DNA from 2 places in the Methylotuvimicrobium sp. KM1 genome. Region 1 is predicted to be linked to the other one. Evidence: predicted binding sites of a transcription regulator. Region 1 holds the regulator's gene; the other holds the start of a gene.
What was found. The regulator HrcA, encoded in region 1, represses chaperone genes, less so after heat shock. The targets are predictions, from matches to a motif close to TNTTAGCACTCNNNNNNNNNGAGTGCTAANA.
Positions count from the first base shown of each region.

Region 1 (6,064 bases):
ACTAAAACTTTCGCCGCTGAATCCCCCGCCGCCAAAACCTCCGAAACCGCCCGGACCGCCACCCATCGATGCATCGACGCCGGCATGGCCGAATTGATCGTATGCGGATCTTTTTTTAGGGTCGGATAAAATCTCATAAGCCTCTTTTATTTGCTTAAATTTTGCTTCGGCTTCATCAGGATTATCCTTGTTTCTATCCGGATGGAATTTCATTGCCATGCGGCGGTAACTTTTTTTGATTTCCGCGTCGCTGGCGTTTCTATCGACGCCGAGAAGCTTATAGTAATCTTCTTTTGCCATGTCTATTAATTATCGTTCGATACAGTCCCATTATTTCCCGTAGAAATAAAGACTCGATTGAGTAGCGTTATAAAACACCATGCTTTGGTACTATCAAATTCGGCGCCGGTCAACATACCTTAAACGGCAAGTCGAACAGCGCCGGCATGGAATTATTTCTTGTCGTCGTCTTTGACTTCTTCAAACTCGGCATCGACAACACCATCGTCGGTTGCTGACGAGCTTGTCGATGATTGCTGACCGGCCTCCGCACCGCCTTCAGCTTCGGCTTTTTGCGCATAAACGCGCTCGGCCAGTTTACCGGACAATTCGGTCAGCGCATTGGTTTTGGTCTCGATCGCCTCTTTGTCATTGCCTTTGAGAACGTCTTTTAATTCATTGATCGCAGTTTCGATCGCCGATTTTTCATCGCCGGAAACCTGGTCGCCGAGCTCCTTCATCGATTTTTCGGTGGCATTCATGATCCCTTCCGCATGATTCCGTGCACTCACCAGTTCGGTCACTTTGCGGTCTTCATCAGCATGCGCCTCGGCATCCTTGACCATGCGATCGACTTCATCATCGGATAGACCGCTAGAGGCCTTGATCACGATTGATTGTTTTTTACCGGTCGCTTTGTCTTTGGCCGAGACATTCAAGATACCATTTGCGTCAATATCGAAAGTCACCTCGACTTGTGGAACGCCGCGCGGTGCGGGTGGGATATCGGCCAAATCGAAACGACCCAGTGATTTATTACCGCTCGCAACTTCCCGTTCGCCTTGTAAAACATGAACCGTTACAGCGGTTTGATTGTCGTCCGCCGTTGAAAAAACCTGTGAAGCATTGGTCGGAATCGTTGTGTTTTTCTCGATCAATTTAGTCATTACACCGCCTAAGGTTTCGATGCCGAGCGATAGAGGCGTTACATCGAGCAACAATACATCTTTAACATCGCCGCCTAATACGCCAGCCTGAATCGCTGCACCTAAGGCAACTGCTTCATCCGGATTAACATCCTTACGCGGCTCTTTGCCGAAAATCGATTTAACGAATTCTTGAACGCGAGGCATTCGAGTTTGACCGCCGACCAAAATTACATCGTCAATGTCCGACGCGGATAAGCCTGCGTCTTTTAGCGCCATTAGGCATGGGGCTTTGGTTTTATCAATCAGATCATCTACCAAGGATTCCAATTTAGACCGAGTTAATTTGACATTTAAATGTTTTGGTCCTGTCGCATCGGCCGTGACATAAGGCAGATTGATATCGGTTTGTTGCGAAGACGACAATTCGATTTTGGCTTTTTCAGCGGCTTCTTTGAGTCGTTGCAGCGCTAATGGATCGCTGTGCAAATCGATACCGTTGTCGCGTTTGAATTCGTCGGCCAGAAAATCGATAATTCTGAGGTCGAAGTCTTCACCGCCGAGGAAGGTATCGCCATTGGTCGACAAGACTTCGAACTGATGCTCTCCTTCGATCTCGGCGATTTCAATGATTGAAATATCGAATGTACCGCCGCCTAAGTCGTACACGGCAATTTTCATATCGCCTTTCGGCTTGTCCATCCCGAATGCCAGTGCCGCTGCGGTCGGTTCGTTGATAATGCGTTTGACGTCGAGACCCGCAATGCGGCCCGCGTCTTTAGTTGCCTGACGTTGAGAATCGTTAAAATAAGCCGGTACGGTAATGACCGCTTCTTTGACTTCTTCGCCTAGGTAGGCTTCGGCGTCTTTTTTCAGCTTCATCAAGACCCGAGCCGACACTTCGGGCGCGGCCATTTTTTTACCGTGACATTCAACCCAAGCGTCACCATTATCGGCCGGTACGATTTTGTAAGGCACCATTTTGATATCTTTTTGCACGACATCGTCTTTGAAACGGCGGCCGATTAAACGCTTGATAGCAAATAAGGTGTTTTCGGGATTGGTTACCGCCTGACGCTTGGCCGATTGTCCGACGAGCACCTCGTCATCTTTGGTGAATGCGATGACTGAAGGCGTGGTTCTGGCGCCTTCGCTATTTTCGATGACGCGTGCGGTGCCGTTTTCGAGCACAGCCACGCAAGAATTGGTGGTTCCTAAATCTATTCCGATTATTTTAGCCATTGATTGCTCCAGACTTGAGAGTGTATTTAAAAATTAGTTGATTACGATATGGGGGCTGTTTTAATCTGTTCAAGCCTGCTCATCGATTTTTGGTGATTCTTGCGGAGGATTGTCCTCGGCTTTGGCGACAACAACCATTGCCGGACGCAACAGCCGCCCATTCAATACATAGCCTTTCTGAAATACATTAATGACCGAGTTCGGTTCGGCATCGACAGATGGTTGCATGGCCATCGCCTGATGCAACTCAGGATCAAACGGTTGTCCTAGCGGATTAACCACTTCTATATTGAATTTAGAAAAAACGGCTTCGAATTGTTTCAATGTCAATTCGCTGCCTTCTCGAAACTTTTGCACTTCGGGGCTATCACCGATAGCGGCTTGCAAACCAAGCTCCAAACTATCGACAACAGTCAATAATTCTTTGGCAAAATTTTCCAATGCAAACTTATGGGCGTTTTCCAAATCCTTTTGGGTTCTTCTTTTCAGGTTTTCCATTTCCGCTTGTATGCGCAATACTTTATCCCAATTTTCTGTAGCCTTTTGTTCGGCTGCTTCAAGCTTTTGAGATAACTCTTCGACATTAACCTTTTGGGCCGCCTGCGGCTGACTGTTTTCGTCTATATTGTTATCAACCTGCGCATCGGCGCCTTGCTCCAAAATAGTTTCGGCTTGCTCGTCCGCTGCCTTTTCCGGCAACTCCTGCTCGTTACTCATTATTAAACTCCGGTTTAAATAAAAAACGGTCCGCATCCGCGGGAGAACTCTATTTCAAGAAATGTGGGGCTTATGTTTTGGGATTCAAGGCCGCGCCTAATAATTTTGCCGTTACATCGACAAAAGGAATCACTCTTTCATAAGCCATTCGCGTGGGGCCTATTACGCCTAAAACACCGACCACTTGTTCGTTAATCGAGTATGGTGCGGTGACCAGACTGCATTGTTCGAATGCGTGATAACCGGATTCCTCACCGATAAAAATTTGTACGCCTTCGGCATTTAAGCATTGATCGAGTAAATGAATAACACCTCGCTTTTGACTGAAAGCATCGAATAGCTCCTTGAGCCTCTCCATGTCCGATAATTCGGAAAAACCCATTAGATTCGTCTCGCCGCTTAACACATAATCTTCATCCGACTTTTCGGGATCGAGTGCCAACTTAGCCATTTGTACCGCGTCTAACATTTCCCGGTTCATTTGTTCTTGGGCGTCTTTGAGCTCTTTCAGCACGGCCTTTCTGACTGCTGCCAGGCTCAATCCGGAATAGACGGAATTTAAATAATTGGCCGCTTGCTGCAATTGTGCAGGCGTAAATTGTTTTGAGGTATGGAGGATTTTATTATGCACTTCCTGTTCATTAGTCACGAAAATGACCAATACGCGGGTGTTGGATAACGGCAAAAACTCGATATGGCGTAAACTGACCAGTTCGCGCTTGGGCAATGTCACGACACCGGCCATCCGCGTGACGTCGGATAATATTCTCGATGCCACCCCGATGACATCATTAACGTTATCTTTAGCAATTAAATTTTTGCGCAAGAGTTTAAGTTCTTCCGAGTTCAGAGGCTTTACCGTGAGCAACGAATCGATAAACAAACGATAGCCACTCACGGTCGGCACCCGGCCTGCACTAGTGTGCGGAGAACGAATCAATCCCATGTCTTCCAGATCGGCCATGACATTACGAATCGTTGCAGGACTCAATTTTAATTCGGTATCCTTAGATAAGGCACGCGAACCTACCGGTTGTCCGTCTTGGATATAACGTTCAACCAATGCTTTCAATAATTGCAGCGATCTTTCGTTCAACACCTGATTATTATTCACATTAAACCCTCTAGCTTATTAGCACTCTACCTCATCGAGTGCCAGCGGCGCAAATTAGCAGTTCACCCCCTGCTTGTCAATACTAGCAAATACAACTCCATCACAGCCCTCATCCCCCTTTAACCTTTAACCTTTAACTTTTCATCTTTCATCTTTCCCCTTATCCCTTGACTTATTGAGTATAATTCGATCAAATCCTTTCTTAAATTAACGACAATGCACAGCTCATTCAAAACCATCGGCATTATCGGTAAAGCCAGCGACCCCGGAATTGCCGAAACTTTAGCGATTCTTTACCGTTATCTTAAACAGCATGACTATACCGTCATAATAGACCGCTTGAGTGCTAAATTTATAACGGAATCCGGCGTTGAAAGCTCGGCCATCGAGACTATTGGACAGCGCTGCGACCTGATTATCGCCGCTGGTGGCGACGGTACGTTTTTATCTGCCGCGCGTGCAATCGCCCAATACGACATTCCACTAGTCGGGATCAATTTGGGACGCCTCGGGTTTTTGGTCGACATTTCGCCCTATGAACTATTGCCTAAGCTCAATAACATTTTAACAGGCCATTATAGCGAGGAAAGGCGTTACTTATTAAGGACCAAAATCATACGCGACCACCGCGTCTTTAACGAGCAGACTGCCGTTAACGAAGTCGTCGTACATCGATGGGTAACACCCAGCATGATAGAAATCGTCACGCACATTAATGGCGTCTATCTAAACTCTCAGCGTTCAGACGGCATGATCGTCTCGACTCCGACCGGTTCGACCGCTTATTCGTTGTCGGCGGGCGGCCCGATTTTGCACCCCTCTCTGAATGCCTTGGTTTTGGTACCGCTTAATCCTCATACGCTATCGAATCGCCCAATCGTCATTGACGATTCGGCCGAAATCGAAATCAGCTTCTGTCAAACTAAACAAATCAATGCCTTAGTCACCTGCGATCATCTCGAAATACCCGAAGTATTGATCAGTGATAAAATTTTGATAAAAAAAGACCCGAAACCGATTAGAATTCTCCATCCCGAAGGACACGATTTTTTTGAAATCCTCAGAAAAAAACTCAACTGGAGCGGCGGTTATCCTTAACTCATTCTCATGCTATTAAATCTTTCCATTAACGACCTAGCTGTCGTCAAAACATTAGACTTGGATATGAACGGCGGAATGTCGGTTTTGACAGGCGAAACCGGCGCCGGAAAATCGATTTTATTGACCGCACTGGGTTTAGCACTCGGCGATCGAGCCGATTCCGGCTATATTCGACCGAACAGCAAACGTGCTGAAATCAATTTAGAATTCGATTTATCCGATGCTCCTAAGGCGAAAACATGGCTTGAAGAAAACGAACTGGATGATGAGCAACACTGCCTGATTAGACGAGTTATCAACCATGACGGTCGATCAAAAGCCTATATCAACAATCGCCCGGTTACATTACAAACTTTACAAGAACTGAGCGAAAAGCTAGTTGAAATACACGGACAGCATGCACATTTGACTTTACTCCATAGCGAAGAGCAACGCCGATTGTTGGATGTGTTTGCCGGCAATCAAGCCCTATTGGAGCAAGTCAATGCCTGTTTCCAACAGTGGCAGCAAAGCAATCGGGAGTTACAAGCCCTGAAAAAAGCCAGTGTCGATAGTATCGAGCGCGAGGAATTATTACGTTACCAACTCGACGAATTACAACAACTCGACTTGAACAAATTCAATTATGCCGAAATTGTGGATGAACACAGTAAACTAGCGCATTTGGAAGAGATTCTATCGACCGGACATCGGCAACTCGATTTGCTCTATGAAAACGACGAACAATCGCTCAATCGTCTGCTGC
Region 1 is NZ_CP173170.1:2,683,092-2,689,155, forward strand. It holds gene dnaJ (molecular chaperone DnaJ) at 1-300, opposite strand, end outside; gene dnaK (molecular chaperone DnaK) at 453-2,387, opposite strand; gene grpE (nucleotide exchange factor GrpE) at 2,457-3,104, opposite strand; gene hrcA (heat-inducible transcriptional repressor HrcA) at 3,175-4,218, opposite strand; gene ACINK7_RS11505 (NAD(+) kinase) at 4,435-5,316, shown strand; gene recN (DNA repair protein RecN) at 5,326-6,064, shown strand, end outside.

Region 2 (6,064 bases), 1.3 Mb from region 1:
AATAAGCGTGGATTATTTACATACTACACACCAAAAAAATTCAACAGCTTCCCTTCTGATTGATTCCCAGGGGCGTCATTTAAATTATCTGCGGCTTGCTGTTACCGACCGTTGCAATTTCCGTTGTACTTATTGTATGCCAAAGGAGGGAATTGATCTTAAAGCACGTGATGATATTCTGCGTTTTCAGGAAATGGAACACCTGCTTGGACTATTTTTGGATTTAGGTGTAACCAAAGTGCGCATTACCGGTGGTGAGCCTTTTGTGCGTAAAGGCCTGCCTGATTTTTTAATCAGAATAAATCAATATGAAAAACTGGAAACAATCAATTTAACAACGAATGCCTATTTTTTAGAAGATACTATTCCATTGTTTCAAAAAATAAAATCAGGCAGTATTAACATCAGTCTTGATTCGTTAAAGCGAGACGTTTTTTATAAAATTACCCGACGTGATGATTTTGAACGGGTGTGGAATAGCATTGATAAAATTCTGCTAACGGATCTGAACGTTAAATTGAACATGGTGGTTCTCAAAGGCGTCAATGACAATGAAATTGTTGACTTTGCTATGTTGGCCAAAAGTAATAAAGTTGAAGTCCGCTTTATTGAACAAATGCCTTTTAACGGCGGGCACTTTTCAAACGATACACTTTCTGCAGAAGAAATTATCAAAACTTTGCAGAATTCTTTTCCTGAAATGATCGAACATCTTAAAATGTGTTCAACTGCCCGGATTTTTGAAATCCCTGGATTTAGGGGAAAAGTCGGCATCATCGCCGGTCATTCCAGAACATTCTGTTCAACATGCAGCCGTTTAAGGCTCACTCCCGACGGCACATTCAAAACCTGTCTCTATGATCATGGCGACGTAAATTTAAAAGACATGCTGCGCTCAGGAAAAAGTGATCAGGAAATAAAAACGGCAATTAGAGATGCCGTGTCCAAAAGGGCAAAAGACGGATTTGAATCGGAACAGCGTACGCAGCAAATAATTCATTTTTCAAAAAATCATCTTTCAATGGCACAGATAGGTGGATGATGGAAAAACTTAAAAATAGATTTTTATTTTCGGAATGGTCTGGCTCCATTGGTGACTTGAGAACACTATTACCGCTGGCAGTTGCGCTTGCTGTTGGTTTCATTTCTTTTGCCACACCTGACGATCGCACTGGTAGCCGGATTGATATAAGAGTAAAAGCTATAAATTTTATTTAAACAGAGAAACATAACCCGTTTCCATTAAAACGTAAGGAAAAACTATGCAGGTTAATGTGATTTTTTTTGGTGTTCTGAGTGATGTGGTGGGGAAAAACATGTTGACGATTCAAGACACAGGCAATATGACTGACTTGAAAAGCAAGTTAATCACAAATTATCCGAATTTAAAAGACTATACGTATAGAATGGCTGTAAATCAGCAAATGGTTGAAGACAATTACCTTCTTTTTGATAACGATTCGGTCGCAGTTATGCCCCCCTTTGCTGGGGGCTGATTTTTTAAAGGCAACCATGAACCTAAATAAAGAGGAAATTCAGTATTATCACCGCCACTTGATTTTACCTCAGATTGGCAAAACAGGACAACAGGCTTTAAAAAAAGCAAAAGTACTGGTCATCGGTGCAGGCGGATTGGGCTGCCCTACTTTAATGTATCTATCTGGAGCCGGTGTCGGCAGGGTTGGTATTGTAGATCCCGATAAAGTTGCGGTTTCTAATTTGCATCGCCAGGTGTTGTATGGCTTTTCACAGGTTGGAGAATTCAAAGCCGAAGCCGCAGTAAATCGTTTAAAGGATCTCAATCCCAATATTGTTTTAAAGGCATACACTCAAAGATTGTCTCCGGAAAATGCTGTCGATTTGATTTCCCAATATGATGTCGTTGTTGATGCTACAGACAACTTTCCAACCCGTTATTTGATTAACGATTTTTGTGTTTACCTGGATAAACCTTTTGTTTCAGGATCAATAGACCGCTTTCAGGGACAGTTGAGTGTATTAAATTTTACAGATAATCAAGGCAATAAATGCCCAACTTATCGCTGCCTGTTTCCCAACCCCCCGGCACCCGAAACAGCACCAGATTGTTCGCAAAATGGTGTCATTGGCGTTCTTCCGGGAATTATCGGTAATTTGCAGGCAAACGAAGTTATAAAAATGATCTGCGGAGTAGGCGAAGTTTTATCAGGAAAAGTTTTGATGTTCGATGCATTGAGCAATCAAACAATGCTGTTTTCCATTCAACGAAACGAACAGGCTGTGCAGCAGGCTTTGCAAAATGCCCCGGATTTTGAGTCATTTGATTATGAAAGTTTTTGCAGTTCAAGTCAGCAAAAAATAAATGAAATCAGCGCTGTTGATCTGCACAAAAAATTACAAAACAACGAAAAAATACAATTGATTGATGTTCGTTCGATACCCGAATTCCAAGAGGAATTGCCGAATGCTATTCGCATCCCGCTAAATAATTTGCAGGCTAATATTCATAACATATTGAAAAACGATTGCCAGGTTGTTTTTTATTGTGACCACGGAATCAACAGCATCCGGGCAATTAGAATGCTGCCAAATCATCAAACACTTAAAAATGTATTTAATCTTACAGGCGGTTTGGTAGCCTGGTTGAAAGAGGAAAAAAAATAGAACCATGAACGCCAGAAATTATTTTATCCAGGGAGCTATCGATCCGGTTTTTATCGGTGAGCAGATAGCAAAACATAGCTCTAAACATGATATAGGCGCCCATTCTATTTTTCTCGGTCAGGTACGTGCTGATGAAAAAGTGGGGAAACATGTGGCCGGGATTGAATACTCGGCTTATGAAGACATGGCCAACCAGGCGTTTTCAAAAATTCGTGAAGAAGCTTTTGAACAATGGCCGTTAAATTGTCTGCACATATACCATAGTACCGGATTGGTAAAAACCGGAGAATTATCTCTTTTTGTTTTTTGCTCTTCCGGGCATCGTAAAGAAAGTATTAAAGCGATGAAACAGATTGTTGAAGGTATTAAACACAAAGTTCCCATCTGGAAAAAAGAAATCATGGAAGATAAATCTGTGCACTGGGTTCAGGAATAACTTTTAAGAACATTTTTATCGGAAAATGCAAGGTCAGTTGAAAATGTAATTTTTCTGGTAATTTATTCAATTAAATGCAAAAACAAAATAATAGTTTAAAAATACAAAATGATCGATATTAGTCCAAAATTCAGCACATTAAGATATGCGAAAGCCGAAGGAATTTTAACGGCTAATTCGGAAACAATAAAACGGGTGACTGAAAAAACTGTTCCCAAAGGAGATGTTTTACAGGTTGCACGGGCAGCAGGCATAACCGCTGCGAAAAATGCTGCTGCCTGGATTGTGTTTTGTCATACTCTTCCTTTGGATTGGGTGGGTATAAGTTTTGATATCGGCAAAGACACCATAAAAATTTCAGCGGAAGTAAAAGCAATCTGGAAAACCGGTGTTGAAATGGAAGCTATGGCTGCAGTTACGGGCGCGCTGTTAAACGTCTATGATATGCTTAAACCGTTAGATGAAAACATCTCTTTTTCCGATGTAAAACTGGTTAAGAAAAAGGGAGGCAAAAGCAGTTTTAAAGAATATTTTGCCGAACCATTAAAATCGGCTGTTCTTGTTATTTCTGATTCAACATATGCCGGAAACCGCGAAGATACATCCGGAAAAATCATCAAAATATTTTTGGAAGATAAAGACCTATCGGTTACGGTCTATGAAATTTTACCCGATGATTCAGACCAAATATCAAATCGCTTGCGGCAACTAGTAGATGAACATTTTGATCTGGTTATTACAACCGGTGGAACGGGTTTTGGCCCTAGAGACATAACTCCGGAAGCAACGGCCAAAGTCATCGAAAAAGAAGCACCCGGTCTGGCTGAGACTATACGCCGCCATGGTAAAGAACGCACACCTTATGCAATGTTGTCACGCGAACTGGCTGGCATATGCGACAAAACATTAATCATTAATTTACCAGGAAGTTCCAAAGGTGCGCAGGAAAGTTTGGAAGCACTTTTCCCTGGACTTTTGCATGCTTTCCCTATGCTGTGGGGTGGCGGACATGATGAAGAAAAACGCTGGGTAAAAAAGTGATATCCATAAATCAAGCTATTGAAATAATGAAGGAAAATATACCTGATAGAAAAGCAGGCGTTATTTCAACATCTGAATCCCTTGACAATGTTCTTGCCGAAAGGACGCTAGCAATAATCTCTTCACCCCGTTATAAAAACAGTGCTTTGGATGGCTTTGCTGTCTCCTGGGAGGATGTCGAAAAACCGTCGTGCTACCTTTTGCCAGAGAAAGCAGCGCAGGTTTTCCGGTTGGAGAAAAAATAGTGCCCCATTCTGCTTACCGAATCAGCAATGGTGCGATTGTTCCTGAAGAGCTGGATTCGGTTGTGCCTAAGAAATATAAAACTTAGGTTCCGAAGGAGATCAACTGCATTCGCTGTGGCTTCGGCGGTATAAATAGATTGTCGATTTTTTGTGCCTTTTGGGCACATCAATTGAATTGATATAACAAGAACCTGCTTTGAAAAAAATTACGTTAAACAGGGGTGACGGTTAGCTCCATCAGCAACTATGCAACTGGCAATATTTACCGGTCATATAAACTTAGCCCCCTCAAGCGGTGATGGCTGTAATTGATTGCTAATGGTTACACTGGTGGAGCTAACCGTCCATCCTGTTTGTTGAAATAAATGCTATTAAATAGTGTAAACAGCTTACAGACCTTCATCATCAATAATACCAATACATTTGATGCGCGTGTATTGGTTTTGGGTGCTTGTTGCCCAGGCGTTTTCTTACCTCCAAAAGAAGTACGTTAATTTCGACTCTTTTGTTAAGTAGCGAAAAGGTGATGAGGGTCTTTTTAACATGCGTCAATAGAAAATTGCAGAAAATTAATCAGTAGTAAGACAACACACTTGTATTGCGATTTAAAAAAAACACAAACTATTAACAATAACCAACGTAAGCAGAGTGTTGAAGTTTTGGGTGGACGTTGGCTTAATCAACGCCATCGAGGTCATTTATCTATTCTTTTCAGGCTATGGTAGTAACTTTAGCAAAAAGTAATATGATAAATCATATCAGCAATATGAAACAAATCAGAAGTGTATCGGCAACAGTGAAAAAACATCATAGTTTCGGGGTGTTATGCCTAATAAGATAGATAGCGGAAGACTTCATCTAAGCAAACCAAGTTGCGCTGACGAGCATGATCCGACAGCAATAACTGTTGATGTTGCGCAGCAATTTATAATAGATTGCATAAAACCCTTCGCTATTACGAAGCAAGAACGGTTGTCTTTGCGACAATCCATTGATCGTGTGTTGGCTGAAGATATTATTGCTGAAATGAATGTTCCTCCTTATGATAATTCGGCGATGGATGGGTTTGCCTTGTGTGCCGATGATATACCTCGGAATGGGACTGTCACATTAAAGGTAGTTGGGAATAGTTTTGCCGGTCATCCATTTCTTGGGAGATGCACAAGTGGCGAGTGTGTCCGCATAATGACAGGAGCAGTGATTCCTGCCGGTTGCAATACGGTGATCCCGCAGGAGCATGTCGAAATGCTCGGCGCAGCAAGTATTAGAATTGATGGCCGTACTAGGCTAGTAGAAAATATTCGATTCGTTGGTGAGGATATTCGATTAGGACAAACAGTGTTGACATGTGGTCGACGGTTAACGGCGGCAGATTTAGGGGTGTTGTCTTCCTTAGGCATCAATAATGTTGCTGTAATGCCGCGCTTGCGGATAGCCTTTTTTTCCACAGGTGATGAATTGCAGCCAATAGGAGAAGCCTTACAGCTTGGACAGATATACGATAGTAATCGAAATGTCCTGTTTGGGATGTTGAGCCGCTTGCATTGCAATATAACTGATTTAGGCGTGGTTGGTGACGACCAAATACAACTACACAATACATTGCAAGTAGCTGCGAAAAACCATGATGTCATTATTAGTAGCGGCGGAGTTTCGGTCGGAGAGGCAGATTATATACGTCAAGTGTTGAACGAATTAG
Region 2 is NZ_CP173170.1:4,012,351-4,018,414, reverse strand. It holds gene moaA (GTP 3',8-cyclase MoaA) at 8-1,042, shown strand; gene ACINK7_RS17260 (hypothetical protein) at 1,039-1,218, shown strand; gene ACINK7_RS17255 (MoaD/ThiS family protein) at 1,263-1,496, shown strand; gene moeB (molybdopterin-synthase adenylyltransferase MoeB) at 1,513-2,643, shown strand; gene ACINK7_RS17245 (molybdenum cofactor biosynthesis protein MoaE) at 2,648-3,079, shown strand; gene moaCB (bifunctional molybdenum cofactor biosynthesis protein MoaC/MoaB) at 3,188-4,120, shown strand; gene ACINK7_RS17235 (hypothetical protein) at 4,117-4,365, shown strand; gene glp (gephyrin-like molybdotransferase Glp) at 5,191-6,064, shown strand, end outside.
Region 2: moaCB (bifunctional molybdenum cofactor biosynthesis protein MoaC/MoaB) is a predicted target of HrcA. The motif match lies at 3,132-3,162, and genes of this name have one in related genera.